DNA from 3 places in the Haloactinospora alba genome. Region 1 is predicted to be linked to each of the others. Evidence: predicted binding sites of a transcription regulator. Region 1 holds the regulator's gene; each other region holds the start of a gene.

Evidence for each region. The regulator LexA, encoded in region 1, represses DNA repair genes until DNA is damaged. The targets are predictions, from matches to a motif close to TCGAACANNTGTTCGA.
Region 2: the regulator LexA is predicted to act here: its motif matches at 5,667-5,682, upstream of ruvC (crossover junction endodeoxyribonuclease RuvC).
Region 3: the regulator LexA is predicted to act here: its motif matches at 4,431-4,446, upstream of recA (recombinase RecA).

Annotation. Positions count from the first base shown of each region.
Region 1 covers NZ_VFQC01000001.1:2,472,603-2,480,521, reverse strand. Annotated here, with positions in the region: gene leuS (leucine--tRNA ligase) at 1-1,401, shown strand, start outside; gene FHX37_RS11130 (hypothetical protein) at 1,408-2,091, shown strand; gene FHX37_RS11125 (hypothetical protein) at 2,298-3,038, shown strand; gene lexA (transcriptional repressor LexA) at 3,097-3,864, opposite strand; gene FHX37_RS11115 (LysM peptidoglycan-binding domain-containing protein) at 4,102-4,569, shown strand; gene nrdR (transcriptional regulator NrdR) at 4,833-5,300, shown strand; gene FHX37_RS11105 (vitamin B12-dependent ribonucleotide reductase) at 5,381-7,919, shown strand, end outside.
Region 2 covers NZ_VFQC01000001.1:1,222,778-1,230,696, reverse strand. Annotated here, with positions in the region: gene FHX37_RS05635 (RelA/SpoT family protein) at 1-1,512, opposite strand, end outside; gene FHX37_RS05630 (adenine phosphoribosyltransferase) at 1,921-2,457, opposite strand; gene yajC (preprotein translocase subunit YajC) at 2,752-3,132, opposite strand; gene ruvB (Holliday junction branch migration DNA helicase RuvB) at 3,339-4,394, opposite strand; gene ruvA (Holliday junction branch migration protein RuvA) at 4,429-5,040, opposite strand; gene ruvC (crossover junction endodeoxyribonuclease RuvC) at 5,090-5,638, opposite strand; gene FHX37_RS05605 (DUF4282 domain-containing protein) at 5,775-6,221, opposite strand; gene FHX37_RS05600 (YebC/PmpR family DNA-binding transcriptional regulator) at 6,370-7,119, opposite strand; gene pdxT (pyridoxal 5'-phosphate synthase glutaminase subunit PdxT) at 7,116-7,730, opposite strand; gene pdxS (pyridoxal 5'-phosphate synthase lyase subunit PdxS) at 7,843-7,919, opposite strand, start outside.
Region 3 covers NZ_VFQC01000001.1:974,812-982,730, reverse strand. Annotated here, with positions in the region: gene FHX37_RS04550 (TAXI family TRAP transporter solute-binding subunit) at 1-126, opposite strand, end outside; gene FHX37_RS04545 (S9 family peptidase) at 435-2,477, shown strand; gene FHX37_RS04540 (regulatory protein RecX) at 2,480-3,049, opposite strand; gene recA (recombinase RecA) at 3,042-4,238, opposite strand; gene FHX37_RS04530 (DUF3046 domain-containing protein) at 4,487-4,681, opposite strand; gene FHX37_RS04525 (serine/threonine-protein kinase) at 5,005-7,884, opposite strand.

The DNA of each region.
Region 1 (7,919 bases):
CTCGGCCTCCCCGTGCGGGAAGTCCTGGACACCGGGGAGGGGAACCCGGCCGAGACGGGTGTCGCCACGACGGGCGAGGGCACGATGGTCAACTCCGGTCCGCTGGACGGGTTGGCCAAGGAGGAGGCCATCCGGCGCATGGTCGGCATCCTCGAGGAACAGGGCACCGGCAGGGGCGCGGTGAACTACCGGCTGCGCGACTGGCTGCTGTCCCGGCAGCGGTTCTGGGGAACCCCCATTCCGATCATCCACTGCCCGGACTGCGGTGAGGTCCCCGTCCCCGACGAGGAGCTCCCGGTGAAGCTCCCGGACGACCTGCGGGGCTCGGACCTGGACCCGAAGGGTGTGTCCCCGCTGGCGGCCGCCACCGACTGGGTGAACGTTGCCTGCCCGCAGTGCGGCGGGGCCGCGCAGCGCGACACGGACACCATGGACACGTTCGTGGACTCCTCGTGGTACCCGCTGCGGTACTGCTCACCGAACCTGGACACCGCCCCCTTCGACCCGGAGAGCGTGGCGAAGTGGGGGCCGGTCGACCAGTACGTGGGAGGGGTCGAGCACGCGACCCTGCACCTGCTGTACGCCCGGTTCTTCACCAAGGTGCTCCACGACATGGGCATGGTCGGCTTCGTCGAGCCGTTCACCCGGCTGCTGAACCAGGGGCAGGTGATCAACGGCGGCCGCGCGATGTCCAAGTCCCTGGGAAACGGGATCGACCTCGGGGAGGAGATCGACAACTACGGTGTGGACGCGGTCCGTCTGACCATGGTCTTCGCCAGTCCGCCCGAGGACGACGTCGACTGGGCCGACGTCTCCCCGGCCGCCTCCCTGCGGTTCCTGAACCGGGCGCTGCGGGTCATGACCGAGGCCGGAGCCGCGTCGGCACCGGGAACGGATCCCGCGGGCGGTGACACCGAGCTGCGCAGGACCACGCACCAGATCATCGACAAGGTCACCAGCTCGGTCGAGATGCAGCGTTTCAACGTCGCCATCGCCCGGGTCATGGAACTGGTCACGGCGACCCGCAAAGCCATCGACACCGGCTGCGGGGCGGCCGACCCCGCGGTGCGGGAGGCGGCCGAGGTCATCGCCGTCACCCTGTCCCTCGTCGCTCCCTACGTCTCGGAGGAGGGCTGGGAACGGCTGGGCCACACCGGATCGGTCGCCATCGGAAACTGGCGTACCGCCGAGCCGGAGCTGCTGGTTCAGGAATCCGTCACCTGTGTGGTACAGGTGGCCAACAAGGTCCGGGACAAGCTGGAGGTCGCCCCCGACGTCTCCGAGGAGGAGTTGGAGCGGCGCGCGCTGGCTTCCCCGAAGGTGCAGGGTTTCGTCGGAGACCGGGAGATTCGCAAGATCGTGGTACGCCCTCCGAAGCTCGTCAATATCGTGGTCGGCTGACTCCCGATGAGGCAGCGGCTCGACAACGCCCGCCGTACGTGGCTCTCCCCGCTGTTCCGGGAGACGCGGCGGATGGTGGAGCGGCCCCGGCCCCGACACTGGCTGTGGGCGGGCGCGGCGGCGGTCGTCATCGCCGCGCTCGCGACCGCCGTGGGGCTGGTCTGGCAGCGTCAGGAACCGGCGACCCAGGCCAGCCCCGACGACGCGTACGCGAGCGCCCCGGCCTGCGGTGCCCTCGCTTCGGACACCGTGGAGTCCGTGGTGCCGCGGGCGCTGCTGGAGACCAACGAGCACGGGCTGTTGGCGGGGTCGGACAGCGCCACGTGCGAGTGGACCTCCGTGGACTCCGCACAGGCGCCCGCGCGGGTCCTGCACGTCGACTACGAGGCCCACTTCACGGACAAGGCCGGGGGCGTCAGCGGGGCGGACGCGGCGCGCGAGGAACTCGCCCGTCTCACCTCCACCACCGGGATCGACAGGAGTGAACCCGTACCGTCAGTGGGCCCGGAGGCGGTGGTCTGGTCGAGTACACCGGGGGCGGGTTCGGCCGAGGTGGCGTTCCGACGCGACAACCTGGTGGTACGCGTCTTCTACAGCGGCGAGGAGGCCGACGGCGGGGACGCGCTCTCCTACGGCGAGGCGCGGGATGGCGTCTCCTCGGTCGCCGACCGGATCGCCTCCGCCCTGTAGCTTCCACGTTCCTGCACGGCCGCGGCGGGAAGCGCGTGTGTCCGCGACCGCACGCCTGGCCCGTCCGGCGGAGGCGGGACGCCGCGAGGTGCTCCGGGGAGGGCGGAGCCCCGCCGGGGCTCCTGGCATAGTTGGTGCGGGCGTGGTCCGGCACAGCGGCGGAGCACGAGGACATTCGGAGACGTTCCACGAAGGGGAGGCGCCCCATGGGCCAGCCACCTTCCGGCGGTCCCGACCAGAGGCCCGGGCCGCTGCCGCAGCGGCCGGCTCACCCCCATGCGGGTTCGGCACCGGAGAGCCAGTCCGCGGCGGGAGCGTCTTCCGCCGCGACGTTGGCCTCCAAGCGGAGCCGGGGGTGCGCGGTGGCCATGGTCGCCGTCCTGGCCGTGCTGGCGTTGCTGCTGGTGGCGGGAGGCGTGTGGGCGATCGTCACCCTCACCACCACCAGGAGCGAGTTCGGCGGCGCTCCGGAATGCACCGTCGCCGAGGGCGAGGTCCTGGAACGGCTGGTGGCCGACTACGACACCGAGACGGCCGAGCCGATATCCGGACTGGGCCAGCGTCGGGACGGCCGGCAGTGCAAGTGGACCACCTCCGAGGACGGTTCCGTCGTCCCCGCCGCCGCGCGGCTGGTGATGGTGAGCAGTACCGGCGGTTGGAGCGACGACGGTAGCGCGGACGCGGCCGAGATGCTCCGGGCCGAGTCCGAGGAGCACGCACCGGAGGAGCTCTCGGGGATCGGGGACGAGGCCCGCTCCTGGTACGAATTCGACTCGGGTTTCACATGGGGGTGCGTGGGGGTGCAGGTGTCCAACCTGTACACCGCGACGTGCTACACGGCGTCGGTCGACTTCCAGGCCAGCTCGTCCATCCCCGATGAGGAAGTCCTGTCCGAGGCTGAGGAACTGGCCGAGGCCGCGGTACGGCGTGCCGCGGACGGTGCCTGAGACCCGTTCGCCGGCGCGGGGGAGCGGACGGTGCGGCGCGCCCAGGGGAGCGTTCGGCTCAGACCCGGCGCATGACCGCGACGACCTTGCCCAGGATCGTCGCCTCGTCGCCGTTGATGGGCTCGAAGGACGCGTTGCGCGGCATGAGCCACACGTGCCCCTTCTCCCGTTTCAGCTCTTTGACGGTGGCCTCCTCGTCGAGCAGCGCGGCCACGATGTCACCGTTGTCGGCGTCGGGCTGCTGCCGTACCACGACGAGGTCCCCGTCGGTGATCGCGGCGTCCACCATGGATTCTCCGATCACGGTGAGGATGAACAGCCGGCCTTCGCCGACGAGCTGTTTGGGGAGGGTGAGAGTGTTCTCGACCGACTCCTCGGCCAGGATGGGGCCACCCGCGGCGATCCGCCCCACGACCGGGACGTCGGTGGAACTCGCGCTGTCGGAGGCCGGGTCCTCCGCCGCGTGCTCCCACGAACGGACCGGAGGCTGTCCCGGAATGCGAATCTCTACCGCACGTGGGCGATTCTGATCACGGTAGAGATAGCCCTTACGTTGCAAGACCTTCAGTTGATGCGCGACACTGGACGGACTCGACAGCCCGACCGTGTCGCCGATCTCCCGGATGGACGGCGGGTATCCGCGCTGCCGCACGTAGCGGTGTATGCAGTTCAGGACGCTCTGCTGCCGGGTTGTGAGGCTGGGTGCGCTGCTCGGCTGGGCGGAGGAGTTCCGGCCGCTGTCGCTACCCGAAACCGCAGGCCGGAACGCAGTGATGGAGACCCCGTCCGGACGAGGTTCCTGCGTCGGGTGGTTTTCCTCCGGCACAGCCGGCCTCCTCGGCGGTCGGTGTAAGGGCTATCGGCGGAATCTCACGGTCGGCCGTCTGGCGACGGTATCCGGTGCGCGTCAGTGAGCGGCGCGGGTACCGCAGCGGAACGTGTCTAGCGCTGATTCCTGCGATAAAGGATATCAAACAAAGGTTCGAATCGGCGATGAAACCGCGCCGATATACAGTTTTAATCGAACGTTAGTTCTAACGAATTGCGTTCTCAGGTGGGAACCATGTCTGAACCGGCTCTTTTCGACTGGACGGTGGAGATCCCCGAGTGGCGGGCGGACACTGAGGATCGCCAGGACAGCTGCGGGACGAGTCCCGTCGCGGGGTTGACGGACCTCCGCGCCGCGGCGGTGGGCGGTCGTGGCATGCGGCTCACGCGGCGCGGCCGTGTGGCTCTTGTCTCGGTGCTGTGCTTCGCGGCCACGGTCGGGGTGGCGATGGTGGTCATGACCGCCGTGGCAGCCGGGGCGTCCGCGTCCGGGCCTACCCCGAACGCGATGCTCCCGGGCTCGGCGACGACCACGATCACCGTGCGGGACGGCGATACGCTGTGGGGGATCGCCGAGCAGATCCGCCCGGGTGAGGATCCGCGCCGCACGGTGCACGAGATCGTGGAGCTCAACGACCTCTCCGACTCCACGCTGGTTCCCGGCCAGACCCTCGTCCTCCCCACCGCGGAGAGCCCCCGGTAGCGCCGACCCCCTCCGCTCCCGCGCCGCGGTCGGCGCGGTGGAGACCGATGTTCCGGGAGCCCGCCGGAAGACGGGGCCGCGCTGCCATGGTGGGCAAGCTCTCCTCGCGCATCGCCGGTGTCAGGAGTTGCGAACATCGGCCTGTGGTCATAAGTTAACCACAACATCTAGTGATGATCTTGGAAGCAAGCGTCCAAGAATTGTGTTGTTCCAGTTAGTTGGCGTGTGGAGACTCTGATCCACCCCAGGGGAGGCGTACCGGCATGCACTGTCCGTTCTGCCGGCATCCTGACACCCGGGTGATTGACAGCCGCTCAACCGAGGACGGCTCCGCGATACGGCGGCGGCGGGCCTGCCCGGAGTGTGAACGCCGCTTCACGACGCAGGAGGCCGTGCTGCTCATGGTCGTCAAGCGCTCGGGGGTCACCGAGCCGTTTTCGCGGAACAAGATCATCGCTGGTGTCCGGCGGGCCTGCCAGGGCCGGCCCGTGACAGAGGATGCCCTGGCGAAACTCGGCCAGCAGGTCGAGGAGGAGATCAGAGACAAGGGTGTCGCCGAGGTTCCGGCCCAGGAGATCGGTCTGGCGATCCTCGAACCGTTGCGCGAGCTCGACGAGGTGGTGTACCTCCACTTCGCCTCGGTCTACCGGGGCTTCGAGTCGGTCGCGGACTTCGAGGAGGAGATCGCCAAACTACGCGGTGACCGGGACGATCCGGGCGAGCACTCCTGACGAGCGGTCCAGAAGCTGACACCGCGCCGCCCGGCCGCCGGGTGGCGTGTACGGGTGATTTTGCAGGGGGAGCGGAGACGATGACGGAAACCACCAGCGGCACAGCGGGACGCGGCGGTAAAGGCAAGCGCAAAGGACTGAAGGTGGAGCGCGTCTTCACCACACCGGGTGTGCACCCCTACGACGAGGTCGAGTGGGAGCGCCGCGACGTTGTGATGACGAACTGGCGGGACGGCTCGATCAACTTCGAACAGCGTGGCGTGGAGTTCCCGGCCGAGTGGTCGATGAACGCCACCCAGATCGTGGCCAGCAAGTACTTCCGTGGCGCTGTCGGCAGTCCGGAACGTGAGTGGAGCCTCAAACAGCTGGTGGACCGTGTCGCCGGTGTGTACACCGAGACCGGCCGGGACAACGGGTACTTCGCCTCCGAGGAGGACGCCGAGGCGTTCGACCACGAGCTCAAGTACGCCCTGGTCCACCAGCTGTTCAGCTTCAACTCTCCCGTCTGGTTCAACGTCGGCACCACCTCGAAGCAGCAGGTGTCAGCGTGCTTCATCCTGTCGGTGGACGACACCATGGAGTCGATCCTCGACTGGTACAAGGAGGAGGGAACCATCTTCAAGGGTGGTTCCGGAGCCGGAGTGAACCTCTCCCGGATCCGTTCCAGCAGCGAGCTGCTGTCCTCCGGCGGTACCGCCTCCGGCCCCGTCTCCTTCATGCGCGGCGCCGACGCCTCCGCCGGAACCATCAAGTCCGGTGGCGCCACCCGGCGCGCGGCCAAGATGGTGGTGCTGGACGTCGACCACCCCGACATCAGCGAGTTCGTCCACACCAAGTCGCGTGAGGAGCACAAGATCCGCGCCCTCCGCGACGCCGGCTTCGACGTCGACCTGGGCGGCTCGGACATCGTCAGCGTGCAGTACCAGAACGCCAACAACTCGGTCCGGGTGTCGGACGCGTTCATGCGCGCGGTCGAGACCGGGTCGGACTTCGGCCTGACCTCGCGTACCACCGGCGAGGTGCTGACCACGGTGGACGCCCGCGAACTGTTCCGCGGTATGGCCCAGGCCGCCTGGGAGTGCGCCGACCCGGGCCTGCAGTACGACGGGACGATCCAGGACTGGCACACCAACCCGGAGACGGGCCGGATCAGTGCGAGCAACCCCTGCAGTGAGTACATGTCACTGGACGACTCCTCCTGCAACCTGGCGTCGCTGAACCTGCTGAAGTTCCTCCGGGACGACAACTCCTTCGACACGGAGAGGTTCGCCAAGCTCACCGAGCTGGTCATCACCGCGATGGACATCTCCATCACGTTCGCCGACTTCCCGACGGAGAAGATCGGCGAGACCACCCGCGCCTACCGGCAGCTCGGCATCGGCTACGCCAACCTCGGCGCGCTGCTCATGGCGACCGGCCACGCCTACGACTCCGACGGGGGACGTGCCGTGGCCGCGAGTATCACGTCGTTGATGACCGGTACCGCCTACAAGCGCAGCGCCGAACTCGCCGGGATCGTGGGGACCTACGAGGGCTACGCCCGCAACGCCGAGTCGCACAAACGCGTGATGCGCAAGCACTCCGCGGCCAACGACGACCTCCGCTTGGTCGGCGACCTGGAGAAGCCCATCCACACGGCGGCGACCAAGGCATGGCAGGACTGCCTGAAGATCGGGGAGAAGAACGGGTGGCGTAACGCGCAGGCCTCGCTGCTCGCCCCGACGGGAACCATCGGCTTCATGATGGACTGCGACACTACGGGGGTCGAGCCGGACTTCTCGCTGGTGAAGTTCAAGAAGCTGGTCGGCGGCGGGTCCATGCAGATCGTCAACCAGGCGATCCCGCGCGCCCTGGCGAGCCTCGGCTACCCCCAGGAGCAGATCGAGGCGATCGTCGAGTACATCTCCCAGCACGGCCACGTGGTCGACGCTCCGGGGCTGCGCCCGGAACACTACGAGGTGTTCGACTGCGCCATGGGGCGGCGCTACATCGAGCCCATGGGCCACGTGCGGATGATGGCCGCCACCCAACCGTTCCTCAGCGGTTCCATCTCCAAGACCGTGAACGTTCCGGAGTCGGCCACCGTCGAGGACTTCGAGCAGATCTACTTCGAGGGGTGGAAGCTCGGCCTGAAGGCACTCGCCGTCTACCGGGACAACTGCAAGGTGGGACAGCCGCTGTCCTCGGGCGGGACCCAGGACACGGAGAAGACAGCGGAGAGCGCCGAACCCGAGGTCGTGGAGGTGAACCGGCCGGTACGGCGCCGGCTGCCGAAGAAGCGGCCCAGCGAGACCGTGTCGTTCACGGTGGGTGGCGCCGAGGGCTACATCACCGCCGGATCCTACCCGGACGACGGCCTCGGCGAGGTCTTCATGAAGCTCGGGAAGCAGGGCTCCACCCTGGCCGGCGTGATGGACGCCTTCTCGATCGCCGTGTCCATCGCGCTGCAGTACGGGGTCCCGCTGGAGACCTACGTGGAGAAGTTCACCAACATGCGGTTCGATCCCGCCGGGGTGACCGACGACCCGGACATCCGCATGGCCCAGTCGGTGGTGGACTACATCTTCCGTCGTCTGGCGCTGGACCACCTGCCCTACGAGGACCGCTCCGCGCTGGGAG
Region 2 (7,919 bases), 1.2 Mb from region 1:
AAGTTCCTGTTTGCGCATCACCTTGGCGATGGCTTCCTTGCCGCGGTCGATCGCCTGCTCGCGGCGTTCCTTGGTGAACCACTGCCGGATCTTGTTCCGGGCCCGCGCGCTCTTGACGAAGTTCAACCAGTCACGGCTGGGCCCCGCGTCGGAGGTTTTCGCGGTGAGGATCTCCACGGTCTCGCCGTTGTGCAGCTCGCTCTCCAGCGCGACCAGCCGACCGTTGACGCGGGCTCCCACCGTCCGGTGGCCGACCTCGGTGTGCACGGCGTAGGCGAAGTCCACGGTGGTGGCGCCCTGCGGCAGGGATATCACGTCCCCCTGCGGGGTGAAGACGAACACCTCCTGCACCGAGAGGTCGAAACGCAACGACTCGAGGAACTCCCCCGGGTCCTTGGTCTCCTGCTGCCAGTCGATGAGCTGGCGCAGCCAGGCCATGTCCCCGGCGCCCTTCTTACCGCCGTCCTCTCCCCCGTTGCCGCGCTCTTCCTTGTACTTCCAGTGCGCGGCGATGCCGTACTCGGCCCGGCGGTGCATCGCCCGCGTCCGGATCTGCAGCTCCACCGGGTTGCCGGAAGGTCCGATGACCGTCGTGTGCAACGACTGGTACATGTTGAACTTCGGCATGGCGATGTAGTCCTTGAACCGGCCGGGAACAGGGTTCCACCGCGCGTGGATGGTACCCAGGGCCGCGTAACAGTCCCGGACGCTGTCGACCAGCACCCGGACCGCGACGAGGTCGTAGATCTCGTCGAAGCTGCAGTCCCGGGCGATCATCTTCTGGTAGATGGAGTAGTAGTGCTTGGGGCGCCCCCGCACCGTGGCCTTGATCTTCGCCTCTCGCAGGTCCCCGGAGACCGCCTCGATAACGTCCTGGAGGTAGACGTCGCGGCGCGGGGCGCGTTCCGCCACCAGCCGCGCGATCTCGTCGAAGCGCTTGGGGTAGATCGTGGCGAAGGCCAGGTCCTCCAGCTCCCATTTGATGGTGTTCATGCCCAGGCGGTGTGCCAGGGGAGCGAAGATCTCCAGGGTCTCCCGCGCTTTCTTCTCGCGTTTCTCCTGGGGGAGGTAGCGCAGGGTCCGCATGTTGTGCAGTCGGTCGCACAGCTTTATGACCAGCACCTTGATGTCGCGCGACATGGCGACGACCATCTTGCGTACGGTTTCGGCCTGGGTCGCCTCCCCGTACTTGACCTTGTCCAGCTTGGTCACACCGTCCACGAGCTCGGCGATCTCGTCACCGAACTCGGAGCGCAGCTGCTCCAGCGTGTAGTTGGTGTCCTCGACCGTGTCGTGCAGCAGGGCAGCGGCCAGCGTGGCCTCCTGCATGCCGAGCTCGGCGAGGATCGTGGCGACGGCCAGAGGGTGGGTGATGTAGGGGTCGCCGCTCTTGCGCGTCTGCTCCTGGTGCCGGTACGCGGCGACCTCGTAGGCGCGTTCGATGAGACGCACGTCGACCTTCGGGTGGGTCGCCCGCACGGTCTTGATCAGTGGTTCGAGAACCGGGTTCATGGTCACCCCCCGCTGGGCTCCGAGCCGTGCGAGTCTGCGGCGCACGCGCACAGTCGACGGTGAACCCGACGGTGTGCTGGAGGCAGGATCGGCATCCTCCCCCTCTCCCCGCGTGCTGTGCGGGAGCGACGCGGTGTCGTACGTGTCATCGTTGGCGGGCGGCTCGGAGCGCCCGGCCACCGTCTCGGTTGAAACAGTTTCGCCTGGCATGAGCTACTCCTCCCGCGACTCCCCGTACCGGGCCCATGGTGTCGCCATCCGTACCCCGGCCAGGTCGACGTTACATCGGTGAGCACTGGGCTCACCCGTGCCAACGCGTGGCTGCGGCTGTGTTATGCCCGCCGCTCGTTCCCACAGCCGACCCGGCCGCGCGGACGGACAGGGGCTGACGGCGTGGGAGGGTGCCATTCACGCCACGGCGAGCGCGCACACGTCCACGTCCGTCAGTTTCTCCCGACCCCGGAGGAAACCGAGTTCCAACGGAACCGAGAATTCCACGACACTACCACCCGCTCTGCGGACCAGTTCCACCGCGGCCTGCGCGGTGCCACCCGTGGCCAGGACATCGTCGACAATCAGGACGCGGCTTCCGGACGCGATGGCATCCGTATGCATCTCAACCGTCGCTGTCCCGTACTCCAGATCATACGTCTCACTGTGCGTCTTCGCAGGAAGTTTCCCAGCTTTGCGGATCGGAACGAAGCCGGCTCCGAGCCCGATGGCGACCGGGGCCGCGAGGATGAACCCGCGCGCTTCCAGCCCCACCACAGTGTCGATGGTGACACCCGCGTCCCGGTACCGGGCGACAAGGGCGTCGACGACCGCGCGAAACGCTCGGGGGTCGGCCAGAAGCGGGGTGATGTCCTTGAACATCACACCCGGCTGGGGGTAATCGGGGATATCGCGCGTACCCGACGTGATGGTGTCGGCCACGTTCACAGGCATGATCCGGTTCTCTCGCCTTCGTTGTCGCTTGGCCCGCCCCTCGTGAGAAACCGACGGGACAGACATAACGGCCCAGCACGACCGTACCGGTTACGTTCCGGACAGAATCGGTACGGTCATGCTGGGCCGTTATGCCGACAACACCCAGCGGCTGAGAGCATCGGACGCGACGTGCGCTACAGCTGCCGGACTCCCGCTGTGGCCCGACGACAGAAACCGGTTCTCCTCCGTCCAGGGCGAAAGGCAGGAGACACCGGACACGTGGGGGGCGTTTCCCACGGACGCCCCGGGCCGCTACGAGGAGGGGCGGTCGTCACCGGGGAAGTCCGGCCGGTCCTCCACCGGGGTGTCGTCGGATATGCCGTCGTTCGGAGTGATCACTTCACCGATTCCGGCTTTCATCATCCTGATCCGTGCACCGGGCGAGATCTCGAGCTCCACCTCGTTGTCCCGCACCTCCACCACGGTTCCGTAGAATCCCGCCTTGGTGAGCACTTCCGCACCCGGCTGCAGTGTGGACTGCATCTTCTGTTCCTGCTGGCGGCGCTTCTGCTGCGGGCGCCAGAAGAGCAGCCAGAAGACCAGGATGATGAGCGCGATCGGCCAGATCATCTGGAGAATGCTCTCGCCACCTGCGTCGGCGGCGTCGGCGAGGAGAATGTAATGGCCCTGCACGGGGCGTCCTTCCTATCGTTCGGGTCCGTACCCGCCACGGATCTACAGCTCTGCTGCCGCAACGCGGGCTGTGGGAGCACACTACGGGGCAACGAGCGAAGCCGGGCTCGTGTTCCCGAGGAAACACACCACCCGTCTCCCGGACACACCGCGCCCCGTCCGTTTCCCCACGATAGTGGACGGCCGGCCCCGCGCCGTTGGTGCTCTCACGTCTCTTCCTGGTCCTGCTCCACGAGAGCGGCCGCGCCGAAAGCGGCGTCCGACGGCGGTGTGACTCCCATGTGCGACCACGCTTCGGGGGTGGCGACCCGACCCCGCGGCGTACGCGCCACGTAACCGGAACGCACCAGGAACGGTTCGGCCACCACCTCGACGGTCTCCGGTTCCTCCCCCACCGACACCGCCAGCGTCGACAGCCCGACCGGACCGCCGCGGAAGCGACGCAGCAGAGCGTCCAGCACCTCCCGGTCCAGCCGGTCCAGGCCCTGTTCGTCCACCTCGTACAAGGCCAGGGCGGAACGCGCCGTCGACACGGTCAACCTGCCGTCCCCACGCACCTCGGCGTAGTCACGCACCCGCCGCAACAGGCGGTTGGCGATCCGCGGCGTCCCCCGGGACCGTCCGGCGATCTCCGCCGCGGCGTCCCGATCCAGCTCGACGGCGAGCATCTCCGCGGAACGGCGCAGGATGAGCTCCAGCTCGTCGGAACGGTAGAAGTCCATGTGCGCCACGAACCCGAACCGGTCGCGCAACGGCGCCGGCAGCAAACCCGCTCTGGTCGTCGCTCCGACCAGCGTGAACGGTGCTATGTCGATCGGAACCGCGGTTGCTCCGGGTCCCTTCCCCACGACGACGTCGACCCGGAGATCCTCCATGGCCACGTACAGCATCTCCTCCGCCGGCCGCGCCATACGGTGGATCTCGTCCAGGAACAGCACCTCGCCCTCCTGGAGGGTGGACAGCACGGCAGCGAGGTCCCCGGAGCGCTCGATGGCCGGGCCGGAGGTGATCCGCAACGGCGCTCCCAGTTCCGCCGCCACGATCATGGCGATCGTCGTCTTCCCCAACCCGGGGCCGCCGGACATGAGGATGTGGTCGGGAACACTGCTGCGTTGTTGTGCGCTGTGCAGCACCAGGGACAGCTGCTCCCGCACCCGGCCCTGGCCGACGAAGTCGTCCAACCGTTTGGGCCGTAGCGCGCTCTCGACAGCGTGCTCGTCCACCTCGGCGTCGGGGGAGACCACATCACGTTGTTCGGCCATGGCGGGGGTCATCGACTCCTTTCCTGCCGGTCCGCTACACGCGGCTCAGTTTGCGCAGCGCGCTGCGCAGCAGGGACGCGACATCGGCCTGCGGATCCTCGGCCTCGGACGCGACAGCATCGGCCGCGGCCTCGGCGTCCCGGTTGGACCATCCCAGGTTCACCAGGCCGGAGACGACCTGTGGCCGCCAGGCCGCCGTGGCGGGAATGGCCTGCTGCTCTGTGGCGGTCGTGCCTTCGTCCTCCGGCGGGGCCAACTTCTCCCGCAGTTCCAGAACGATCCGCTGCGCGCCTTTCTTACCGATCCCGGGCACCCGGGTGAGGGCCGCCGTGTCCTCAGCAGCGACCGCGCGACGCAGCGCGTCCGGCGGGTGAACGGCCAGCATGGCCAGAGCGAGGCGAGGACCAACGCCTCCCACCGCCTGCACCTGCTCGAACACGTCCCGTTCGTCCCCGTCAGCGAACCCGAACAGGGTGAGGGAGTCCTCCCGCACGACCAGTGAGGTGGCCACCGTTGCCGTCTCACCCACGCGCAGACCAGCGAGGGTCGTGGGGGTGCACTGTACGGTCAGGCCGACACCTCCCACTTCGAGCACCGCCGTCTCGGCTCCGCGAGTGGCGACACGCCCGCTCAGGGACGCGATCACGAGAAACCTCCCTCCGGCTGTGGTCCCGGGTCCAGGGACCGACACGCACTCACACGCCGCGAGCGCGTCGTGCTGTCCCCGCTTTGCGGTGGAACTCCTGCTGGGCGCGGGCGATCCGGTCCTGGGCCCCACCGCGCCAAATGTGGCACATCGCCAACGCCGCCGCGTCAGCCGCGTCAGCGGGCTTGGGCGCTGCCTCGAGCGCGAGCAGTCGCGCCACCATGGCCTGGACCTGCTGCTTCTCCGCCCTCCCGCTGCCCGTTACCGCCGCCTTGACCTCACTGGGCGTGTACGAGGCCACGGGAAGCCCGCCACGAGCGGCACACGTGATGGCCACGGCACTCGCCTGGGCCGTTCCCATCACCGTGCTGACGTTGTGCTGCGCGAACACGCGCTCGACGGCGACAGCGTCGGGACAGTACTCGTCGAGCCATGACTGCACGCCGCGCTCGATGCCGAGCAGCCGTTCGGACAGTTCCCAGTCCGAGCTGGTACGCACGGCACCGGCCGTCACGAACGACAGCCTCCGGCCGAGAGCGCCGTCGACGACACCGAGGCCACACCGGGTAAGTCCCGGATCGATTCCCAGAACCCGCATCCTCGGCGTCCCTCTTCCCGGCCCACACTCGAACGTCCGTTCGTATACCCTACCGTGCCGGTGGAGGGTGGTGGCCATCCGGCACACGACAACCGGCTGTTTCCCCGCGGTCGGAGCCGGTGCGGGGAGCGGACGCTCACACGCCGTTCCGCCGACGAAGAGCGGAGATGTCGTCACTGATCCGGAACACCACGATCAGCAGCTCCAGCCCCACACGCAACAGGACCGTGGCGACCACGGCGATCACCGGGGTGAGCAGGAACCAGAGCACTCCGTTGAACACGGACATGCCGGTGGCCATCATCGTTATCGAGGAGACGAGGTTGCCCAGCGCCAGGAGCCCGATGAGGACCATCCCGAGGATGTAGAGGATCCTGATGACCTTCGCGGTGATGAACTCGGAAAAGTCGAAGTCGAAGAGACCGCTGAGCCCTCCGGCCCAGTCCGTGGACTGGGGCCTGCCCGGGCCCGGTGGCTGCGGCGGCGGTGCCCCCGGTCCGTCCTGGTGCGACGAGCCACCCGGCTGTTGCGACCAGCCGTACTGTTGCCCGTACTCGTGAGGGTTGTCGCTCGGGGGGGTCATGCTAGGCCTTTCTCAGAATCGACGAGGGAACATCTGCCAGAACAGCACGTGCCGCTCCGGCAGAGTTCACCATATCGACCCTCTTTCCGACCGAACATCCACCACGCGGCGGAAAGCCGCGGTCTCCACCTCCGAGCTCCGCCGGTGGTCAGCTGGCCTTCTCGAGCACCTCGTCGGGGATGTCAGCGTTGCTGTAAACGTTCTGCACGTCGTCGGAGTCCTCGAGCGCGTCGATGACCCGCATGACCTTCCTTGCGTTCTCCTCGTCCAGAGGAACCTCAACGCTGGGTAGGAAGGAGGTCTCGGCCGAGTCGTACTCGATCCCGGCCTCCTGCAGCGCGCTACGGACCGGCACCAGGTCGGTGGCTTCGGAGACGACCTCGAAGGACTCCCCCAGATCGTTGACGTCCTCAGCGCCGGCGTCCAGTACCGCCATGGTGAGCTCGTCCTCGGTCGTTTCGCTTTTCGGGACGATCACGACCCCTTTGCGGCTGAAGAGATAGGAGACCGAGCCCGGGTCACCCATGGACCCCCCGTTACGCGTGACGGCCATACGCACGTCGGAGGTGGCACGGTTGCGATTGTCGGTCAGACACTCGATGAGCAGGGCGACTCCCCCCGGGGCGTAGCCCTCCAACATGATGTTCTGCCAGTCGGCGCCGCCTGCTTCCTCACCGGAACCGCGTTTCCGGGCTCGTTCGATGTTGTCCAGCGGGACGGAGTTCTTCTTCGCCTTCTGGATCGCGTCGAGCAACGTCGGGTTGCCCTCCGGATCGCCACCGCCAGTACGCGCGGCCACCTCGATGTTCTTGACCATCTTGGCGAAGAGCTTGCCTCGCTTGGCGTCGATGGCGGCTTTCTTGTGCTTCGTGGTAGCCCACTTTGAGTGGCCGCTCATGAGTATGCCTGTCCTTTCACCATGTCGACGAAAAGCCTGTGGACACGCGTATCCCCCGTGAGTTCGGGATGGAACGACGTAGCCAGCAGTGGCCCCTGCCGTACGGCGACGATCCTACCGGCGTGGCCTCCCCGCGTGACCGAACCGAGGACGGTGACCCCGTCCGCGACGGACTCCACCCAGGGGGCGCGGATGAAAATCGCCTCCAGCGGCTCCTCGCCGATCCCATCGATCGCGACAGGGGCCTCGAACGACTCGGTTTGGCGGCCGAAGGCGTTCCGCCGCACGGTCATGTCGATGCCGCCGATGCTCTGCTGCCCTTCGGCTTCATCCAAGAGCCGGTCGGCCAACAGGATCATGCCCGCACACGTCCCGTAGACAGGCATGCCACCACCGATGTGTTTCCGCAGCGGTTCCAGTAGTTCGTACCGCGCGGCGAGTTTGGACATCGTCGTCGACTCGCCTCCGGGGAGGATCAGACCGTCGATCGCGTCGAGGTCGGCACGGCGGCGCACCTCCGTTCCGGTAACCCCGAGATCCTCCAGTACACGTACGTGCTCTGCGGTGTCACCCTGCAGAGCCAACACACCTATGACGGGGTGGGTGGACAACAAACGACCTCACTCGGTTTCCGTGCGACGGGAGAGGAGCGGCATCCGCCCGGACCACTGCGCTCCGTCGTTCCGAAGGCGTGGTCCGGGCCGGCGGGGTTCCGCCTTCCCCTCACCACCCACGTTCGGAGTAGCGCTGGCTCTCGTCCAGGTTGTCGACGTTGATGCCAACCATGGCACCCCCCAAAC
Region 3 (7,919 bases), 1.5 Mb from region 1:
GCCGGTCGAGCCCGTAGCCAGCGTCATGTTGTTGCCGCCGGCGCCGCAGCCGGCGAGTACGAGCACTCCCACTGCCGCCAGGGCGAGCGCGCCCGGCGCGCGCATGGTCGTGTTTCCGGTTCTCATACGGTGAGCATCCTCCTCGGTGTCTCACTGCTCTTCGGCGGTGTACCGAAGGGTCGAAGGAACCGCGTAGAACGCGTCGCGTTTTTGGCGGGACTATACGCAGCCAACCGCTACACTGCCGACCCGTCCCCCGATCACAACTACGGAACGATGCATCCGGGCGGAACAGGCCGCTGCGGGCCGGTCGCACCAGCGGGTCGGGCCGGTCGCAGCCCAGTAGAGGGACGCTGCCGCGCGTCGTTCCACAGCCCTCGGACCACTAAGGTCGAAATGTCGTTTCATTGCCCCCGCATTTGTAAAGTTTGACCATGACAGACCGTGTGACGGCCTCCTATGGCGCCTGGCCATCGCCGATCGCAGCGAATGATGTCACCAGAGGTGAACGACGGCTGGGCTTCCCCAGTGTCGTCGGGGAGAGGATCTGGTGGGAGGAGTCCCGTCCGGAGGAGGACGGACGCAACACCATCATGCGCAGGGACTCCGACGGCAGCGTCACCGAGTTACTCGCCGCTCCGTGGAACGCTCGCACGCGCGTGCACGAGTACGGTGGGCGCTCCTACGTCCCGGTTCCGCGCCAGGAGGGCGGGGAGGGCTCCCGGCCGGGAATCGTCTTCGCCAACCTCGACGACCAGCGCCTGTACTTCCTGGCGGAGGGCGGGGACACCCCCAAGCCGCTCACCCCCGAACCGTCCGCGGACGCTGCGCTGCGGTACGCCGACATGACGCTCACCAATGACGGCGGACATGTCATCTGTGTCCGGGAGCAGCACGGATCCGAGGACGGGCCGAGCCGCGCCATCGTCTCCGTACCGCTCTCCGGAGCCGCCGACACGCCGGAGGCGGTCCGCGAACTGGTCACCGACGCGGACTTCTTCGCCTCTCCGACCCCCTCCCCGGACGGTCAGCACCTCGCCTGGATCTCGTGGAACCACCCCCGGATGCCGTGGGACGGAACCGAGCTGCGGGCGGGCACCCTCTCGGAGAGCGGTGTCACCGGCGTCTACACCCTCAAGGGCGGCGTGGGCGAATCCGTGCTCGCCCCCATGTGGCAGGACGAGTCGTCGCTGCTCTTCCTCTCCGACTGGCCGGGCTGGTGGAACCTCTACCAGATCGGCCTCACGGGGCCGGCTTTCGCGCTCTACCCCGCGGAGAAGGAGTTCTGCGGAGGGTTCACCCTCGGGATGCAGCCCTATCAGCTCCTCGACGACGGCCGTGTGGTCACCCTGTACGGCCACGCGGACCTCTCCGTCGGCGTGTACGACCCGAAGAGTGCCGAGCTGGAGGCGGTGAGCACCCCGTTGACGAGCTGGCAGGCGCTGGCCAGCGACCGGAACACGGTGGTGGGGGTGGCGGCCGCCGCCGACACGCCACAACGGCTCGTGCAGCTCGACCCCGACACCGGGCACACCCAGACCCTCCGGCGCTCGCAGGACGACCTGCCCGACAGCAACTACGTGCCGGAACCGCGCACTGTCTCGGTCAACGGGCGTTACGGCGGAGCGGTACACGCCAACGTCTACCCGCCCACCAACCCCGCGGCGACCGGCACCGGCCCCGCTCCCTACATCGTGTGGGTGCACGGTGGCCCCGTCGGCTGCTCCGGCACCGAGCTGGACCTCGCCAAGGCGTACTTCACCAGCCGCGGCCTCGGCATCGTGGACGTCAACTACAGCGGTTCCACCGGCTACGGCCGCACGTACCGCGAAAGGCTGCAGCGCCAGTGGGGCGTGATCGATGTCGAGGACGCCGTCTCCGTGGTCCAGTCCCTGGTGGATGACGGGACCGCTGACCCGCAGCGGTTGGCGATCCGCGGCGCGAGCGCCGGAGGGTTCACCACGCTGAGCGCCCTCACCCGGGACACGTTCGCCTGCGGGGTCTCCGTGTTCGGCGTCACCGACCTGGTGCGGCTGTCCGAGGAAACCCACGACTTCGAGTCGCGGTTCCTCGACTCGCTCATCGGCCCGCTCCCCGGCTACGAGGCCACCTACCGCGAGCGGTCCCCGATCAACCAGGCCGACAACATCCAGGCACCGGTACTACTGCTGCAGGGCACCCAAGACCCGGTTGTTCCACCGCCGCAGGCCGCCGAGTTCGCCGCCGCGCTCACCGAACAAGGGCTGAGCCACGCTCACCTCGAATTCGAGGGCGAGGGGCACGGGTTCCGCGCGGCGGAGTCGCAGCAGCGCGCACTGGAGGCCGAGCTCGCTTTCTACGGCAGGATCTTCGGTTTCGCCCCGGCGGGAGTCCCGGAGATCGAACTGGTATCCGGAGGCGGCCGTGGGACCGGCTCCGAACCGCAGGACACCGAGGAGACAGAGGAAGCAGAGGAAGCAACGGAGGAGAAGGAGTAGCCCTACTCGAACGCGGTGGTGTCGGGCTCGGGAAGATCGACGTCCGCGCCCTCGGCTTCCAGTTCCTCCCGGGCCAAACGGTAGGACAGTCCGGCCGGGTACCCCTTGCGTTCCAGCATCCCCATGGTGCGGCGCAGGCGAACACTGACCGCTTTCCCGCGGGTGGAACGGAGCTTGCGCCGCACCAGCTCCCGCGCGGTCGCCTCCTCCTGGTCCGGGTCGAGGTCCTCGACGGCCTGTTGGATCGTCTCCTCGTCAACGCCGCGTTCCCGTAGTTCGGCCGTGAGCGCCGCGCGTCCCAGCCCGCGACCGGTGTGGCGGGACTCGACCCACGCGTCGGCGAACGCGGCGTCGTCAACCACCCCTGCGGCATCGAAACGCTCCAGGACCGTGTCGATGACACTCTCGTCGGTCCCGTGGCGCCGCAGTGCGCGTTCCAGCTGCGCCCGGGTCCGGGGGGCTGTGGCGAGAAGCCGCAGGCAGAGAGCGCGTGCTCTGCCCTCCGGGCTCTCGGACTCGTGGGCTCGGGCCTCCGGAACGGACGTGTCCTGGGTTGGCCGCCCGTCACTCATCAGCGGAGGAGGAGGTCGCTTTCCCCTTGGTGGTGCGCTTTGTCGCGGCCGCGCCCGAACCGGTACTACCGCTCTTGGCGCTGGTTTCCTTCCCCGCGCCGGTCCCCTTGCCGCCGGTACCGGTGTCCTTGCCGGAGTCCTCGGTCTCCTTGCTCTCCCCCGCAGCGCCGCTGGCGCCGGAGCTGTTGTCGCCGGGGGAACGCACGCCCAGTTTCTCCCTGATCTTCTTCTCGATCTCGTTGGCCATGTCGGCGTTCTGGCCCAGGAAGTTCCGCGCGTTCTCCTTGCCCTGGCCCAACTGGGTTCCTTCGTAGGTGTACCAGGCCCCCGACTTGCGCACGATCCCCTGTTCCACGCCGAGGTCGATCAGCCCGCCCTCCCGGGAGATCCCGATCCCGTAGAGGATGTCGAACTCCGCCTGTTTGAACGGCGGGGCTATCTTGTTCTTCACGACCTTCACCCGGGTCCGGTTACCGACGGACTCCTGGCCGTCCTTCAGGGTCTCGATCCTGCGCACGTCCAGGCGGACGGAGGAGTAGAACTTCAGTGCCCGGCCACCGGTCGTGGTCTCCGGGCTCCCGAACATGACACCGACCTTCTCCCGAAGCTGGTTGATGAAGATCGCGGTCGTCCCGGTCTGGCTGAGCACGCCCGCGATCTTGCGCAGTGCCTGGGACATCAGGCGGGCCTGCAGTCCCACGTGGCTGTCCCCCATCTCGCCCTCGATCTCCGCGCGCGGAACCAGTGCCGCGACGGAGTCGACGACGAGGATGGACACGGCACCCGACCTGATCAGCATGTCGGCGATCTCCAGTGCCTGCTCACCGGTGTCGGGTTGGGCCAGCAACAGGTCGTCGGTGTTGACACCGATCTTCTTCGCGTAGTCCGGGTCGAGGGCGTGCTCCGCGTCGACGAAAGCGGCGATCCCTCCCTGCTTCTGGGCGTTGGCGACGGCGTGCAGCGCGACGCTCGTCTTGCCCGAGGACTCGGGGCCGAACACCTCCACGACCCTTCCCCGCGGGATACCGCCGATCCCCAGGGCGACGTCCAGCGAGATCGAGCCTGTGGGGATGGACTCCACCGGAGGACGGTCGTCATCACCGAGGCGCATGACAGAGCCCTTGCCGAACTGTCGCTCGATCTGGGCGAGCGCGGTTTCTAGAGCCTTCTCTTGATCAGCAGCAGCCACGGGGAACCCCTGTTGGGACGGTGTCTTCTTCATTCCGGAGATGACGCTACGCGGTGGTGGCGACATTTCGCGACGCGGACCGCCGCCTGGGGACAAGACGGACGCCCTCTCCCGGCACACGGTCGGACCGGAAGCCACGCGCGTCGGACGTCCCCGGCGCGCACCAGCATCCCGAGCGCACTACCAGCATACCCGAACTTCTGTTCGACTGCCGGGTCCCGAACGGAGGCGAGACAGTACGAAACGTCTCACCGGAGTGTCGGCGGCAGGTCGAAGGTGTCGCACACCGCCCGCCACACCTCCTTGACGCTCACTCCCTCCGCGAGTGCCTGCTGGACCGTGCGCGACCCGAGTTCCTCGAACACATGGTCGCGGGCGAGGCTCTCGGCGTAGGTCTCACCGAACTGCTCGTGCATGCGCTGCCAGAACTGGGAGAGTCTCATGGAACGGTCGACGCGGACCCCACCCGTCGGGTGGAAGGGAGAGCGCGTCGTTCTCCTTTCTCGTGGTGTGGATGTGGCCGTCCGCACGACGTGGCAGGCGACCACGGGGCCGGCCTCCCCGACCGCGCCGGAAGCGGTGGCGGGGCCGGAACGTGCCGGTGTGGACTCCCGCCCGCCCGCGGTACGAGCGTCCGCGGGGTTCCCTGACCGGAGTCCCGAAGAAGCGCTCCTGGCCGGACGGACGCGCTCGGGCACCCGACGCGCCCTCCCCAGTATCAACGCTCTACCGCGCTCCCGAACACGTGGGACACGGCGCGGCCTTCTCACCCCTGGACCGACGTGTCCCCCTCCCCGGGGTCCACCCGGGTCGGCGCCTGCCCACTCGGTGGGGCCTGTGTCGGCGCTCCCGCCCGTGTGGGGGGCGCCGGCGGGGCCGCGGCACCGGGCGGCGGCGGGGTGTGGCCGTACTGTTGTCCGCCGTGGCCGGGGTACGGCGTGGCCTGGCCCCAGTACGGCTGTGGCGCGTAGTAACCGTGTGGGACCGCTGCGGGGGCGGGTGCGGACTTCCGGTAACGCAACCGTTCGCTCAGCCACGCGCCGAGGACGAACGCTCCGGGCAACAGGAACAGTAGCGCACCCCATCCCGCGGCATCGGGTTCCTGCCTCACCAGCCACAACGTCAACGCCCCCACTCCCGGGACGGGCATGTCGAGGTCGTGGCCGGCGAAGACCTCCATCAGGAACACACCGCAGACAGCGGAGATCCAGAGCAGGTGGGCACCGGTGAACCGCCACAGGGCATAGGCGGCGGTTCCCATGAGCAGGGAGGCCAGCAGCAGGAGGGTGAGAGCCGCCTCCGCCTGGGCCACGCTCGTCTGTCCGGTGCCGGCGAGCTCTCCCTCCGCGCCGCCGAGCAACAGCACCAGTGCCCACACCGGGGTCCAGATGGTTGCCCCCAAGCCCGCACCAGCGGCGGCAGCACGCACCCACGGACGGTGCTCCGCCAGGAGCGGCCGGGCGGGGCTCCACGGAACGCGGGCGCTCAGTGTGGAGATGATCAGCCAGAGGAAGAGCGCGAACCCGGCGGGGAGCGCCAGCACGGTCCAGACGAGGGCGCCCTGGCCCATCGCGGTGAGGGTGCTCACCAGCGGGTCACGGACCATGGCGGGCACGAGTAGCGGCGGACGGGACAGGTACGGCGGCACCAGACTGAGCGGCACGGTCACAAAGGTGCCGTACACGACGGCGGCCGGTCGCAGGCGGACGGGGGCGAGCGCCGTTCCCAGGGCCATCAGCAGGTACGCCGGCCACATTTCGGTCTGGTAGACGAGACCGGTCGCGACGGGGGAGTTATCGGGGGCCTGCGGATGGGCGGGGAAGGTGCCGGGAGCGGCGAGGCGGAGAACCGTTCCCAACGCGTAGCCGCAGACGCACCACAGCAACAGCGCCAGGACGAACACGCGGGGCGCCCCCGGTCCGAACCACGTGCCGGGTCTGAGGAGGCGGCGCCACTGGGGACCGGCCGCGGCACGCGCGGCGGGGGCGAGCAGCTGGACCGCGACCAGTGCGCGTAGCCCCTCGAGGCTGCCGGGATCGGCGGTGAGCGCCTCAGTGAGCAGCGCGCGCCACCACGGCAGGGCGAGCGCGGGCCATGCGCGCAGCGCCGAACGCGCCGGGCGCCCCCGTGCCGGTTCGTCGATGAGTACGACCGCCAGAGCCACGGCCCGATCGCGTTCCGTCGGGTCCAACCGGAACCCGAGTTCCCCCGCGGTCAGCAGCGCGCCGTCGATGACACCACGGGCTCGGTGCCCGACACGTTCCAACCGCACACAGCGCGTGTCGCACTCCGCGTGCTCGCAGCGGTGGGCGGCGGTGATCAGCGAGACCTCGTTGATGACGATCTCGGCGAGTACCTGGTGCTCGGCCGGACCGCCCTCCGCGAGGGCACGCAGCCCGCTGACGCTGGCGTCGTGTCCGCGGTAGGTGGGCGGGGAGTCCTGAAGCTGGGCGGCGAGGAAGGCGGTTATGGCGACCGCCGCCGCCTCCCTGCCAGCTATCCCGGACAGGTAGTCCCGGTCGAAGGCGGTGTCTCCGATGTCGTCCAGCCAGGCGCGCAGCTTGCCCGCACCGTTGTCGCACAGCCAGTTCTCCGCGCGCTGGGTATGGGTACGGAACAGTTCGGCGAGTTCGGCGGGAGTGTGCACGCTGTTTCCCGCGAACGTGATGGGGCGTTGCGCGGTCGTGGCACGCAGCGGCTGGTGGGGAAGGGCGGTGCTGGCGGAGGTCACGGACCATCCGGCGTCGAGGAGGCGCGTGGCGGCACGCGTGAGGTGCTCGTGCCCGCTCTCGCCCGCTGGGTGGTCGCTGGCGGGTTCGCCCGTGATGGCGGTGAGTGCCTCCGCCGCCGTCGGACGGTCCGCGGGTGAGCGGCTGAGGGCTCGCTGGACGACACCGCGCAACGCGGTGGGGAGTTCCGCAGCGGCGCTGTCCGGTTCCTCGTTGACGGTGCGGTAGCGCAGTACGTCGACCGGCCCGGCGCCGTAGGGCGCGCGTCCGCTGGCGGCGTAGGCGACCAGCCCGCCCCAGCAGAACACGTCCGAGGCGAAGCCGGCGCGCTCGCCGTCGTAGCGTTCCGGGCTGATCCATCCGGGGGTGCCCACCACGGCGTCAGTGTGGGTCATCGACACGTCGTCGAGGGCCTGGGCGATCCCGAAGTCCAGGACTTTCGGCCCGTCGGAGGCGAGGATGACGTTCTCGGGCTTGAGGTCACGGTGCACGATGCCCTCGCGGTGGATGGCCGCCAGGGCCTCGGCCAGACCCGCGGCGAAACCGGTGAGGTCGCCGCCGCGCAGCGGCGCGTTCGCCGCCATGTAGGAGTGCAGGGTGGGGCCGGAGACGTAGGCGACGGCGAGCCAGGGGAGCTCGGCCTCCGTGTCGGCCGCGAGCAGGGGGGCTATACAGCGTCCCTGGACCCGCTGCGCCAGGTGGACCTCCCGGTTGAACCGCTCCCGGTAGCCGGCGTCCGCGGCGTAGTGGGGGTGGATCATCTTGACCGCCGCCGGATAGTCGGCGGCGTCCCGGCCGGCGTAGACGATGCCCATACCACCCGCGCCGAGCCGACCGATGAGCCGGAAGGCACCGAGCCGCTGGGGGTCGTCGGCGGTGAGCGGAGCCAGCCGGGAGTGGTCAGCACCTGTCACCATCGCGGGGTCTCCTGGGTGGGGGTCTCCGGTTGCGC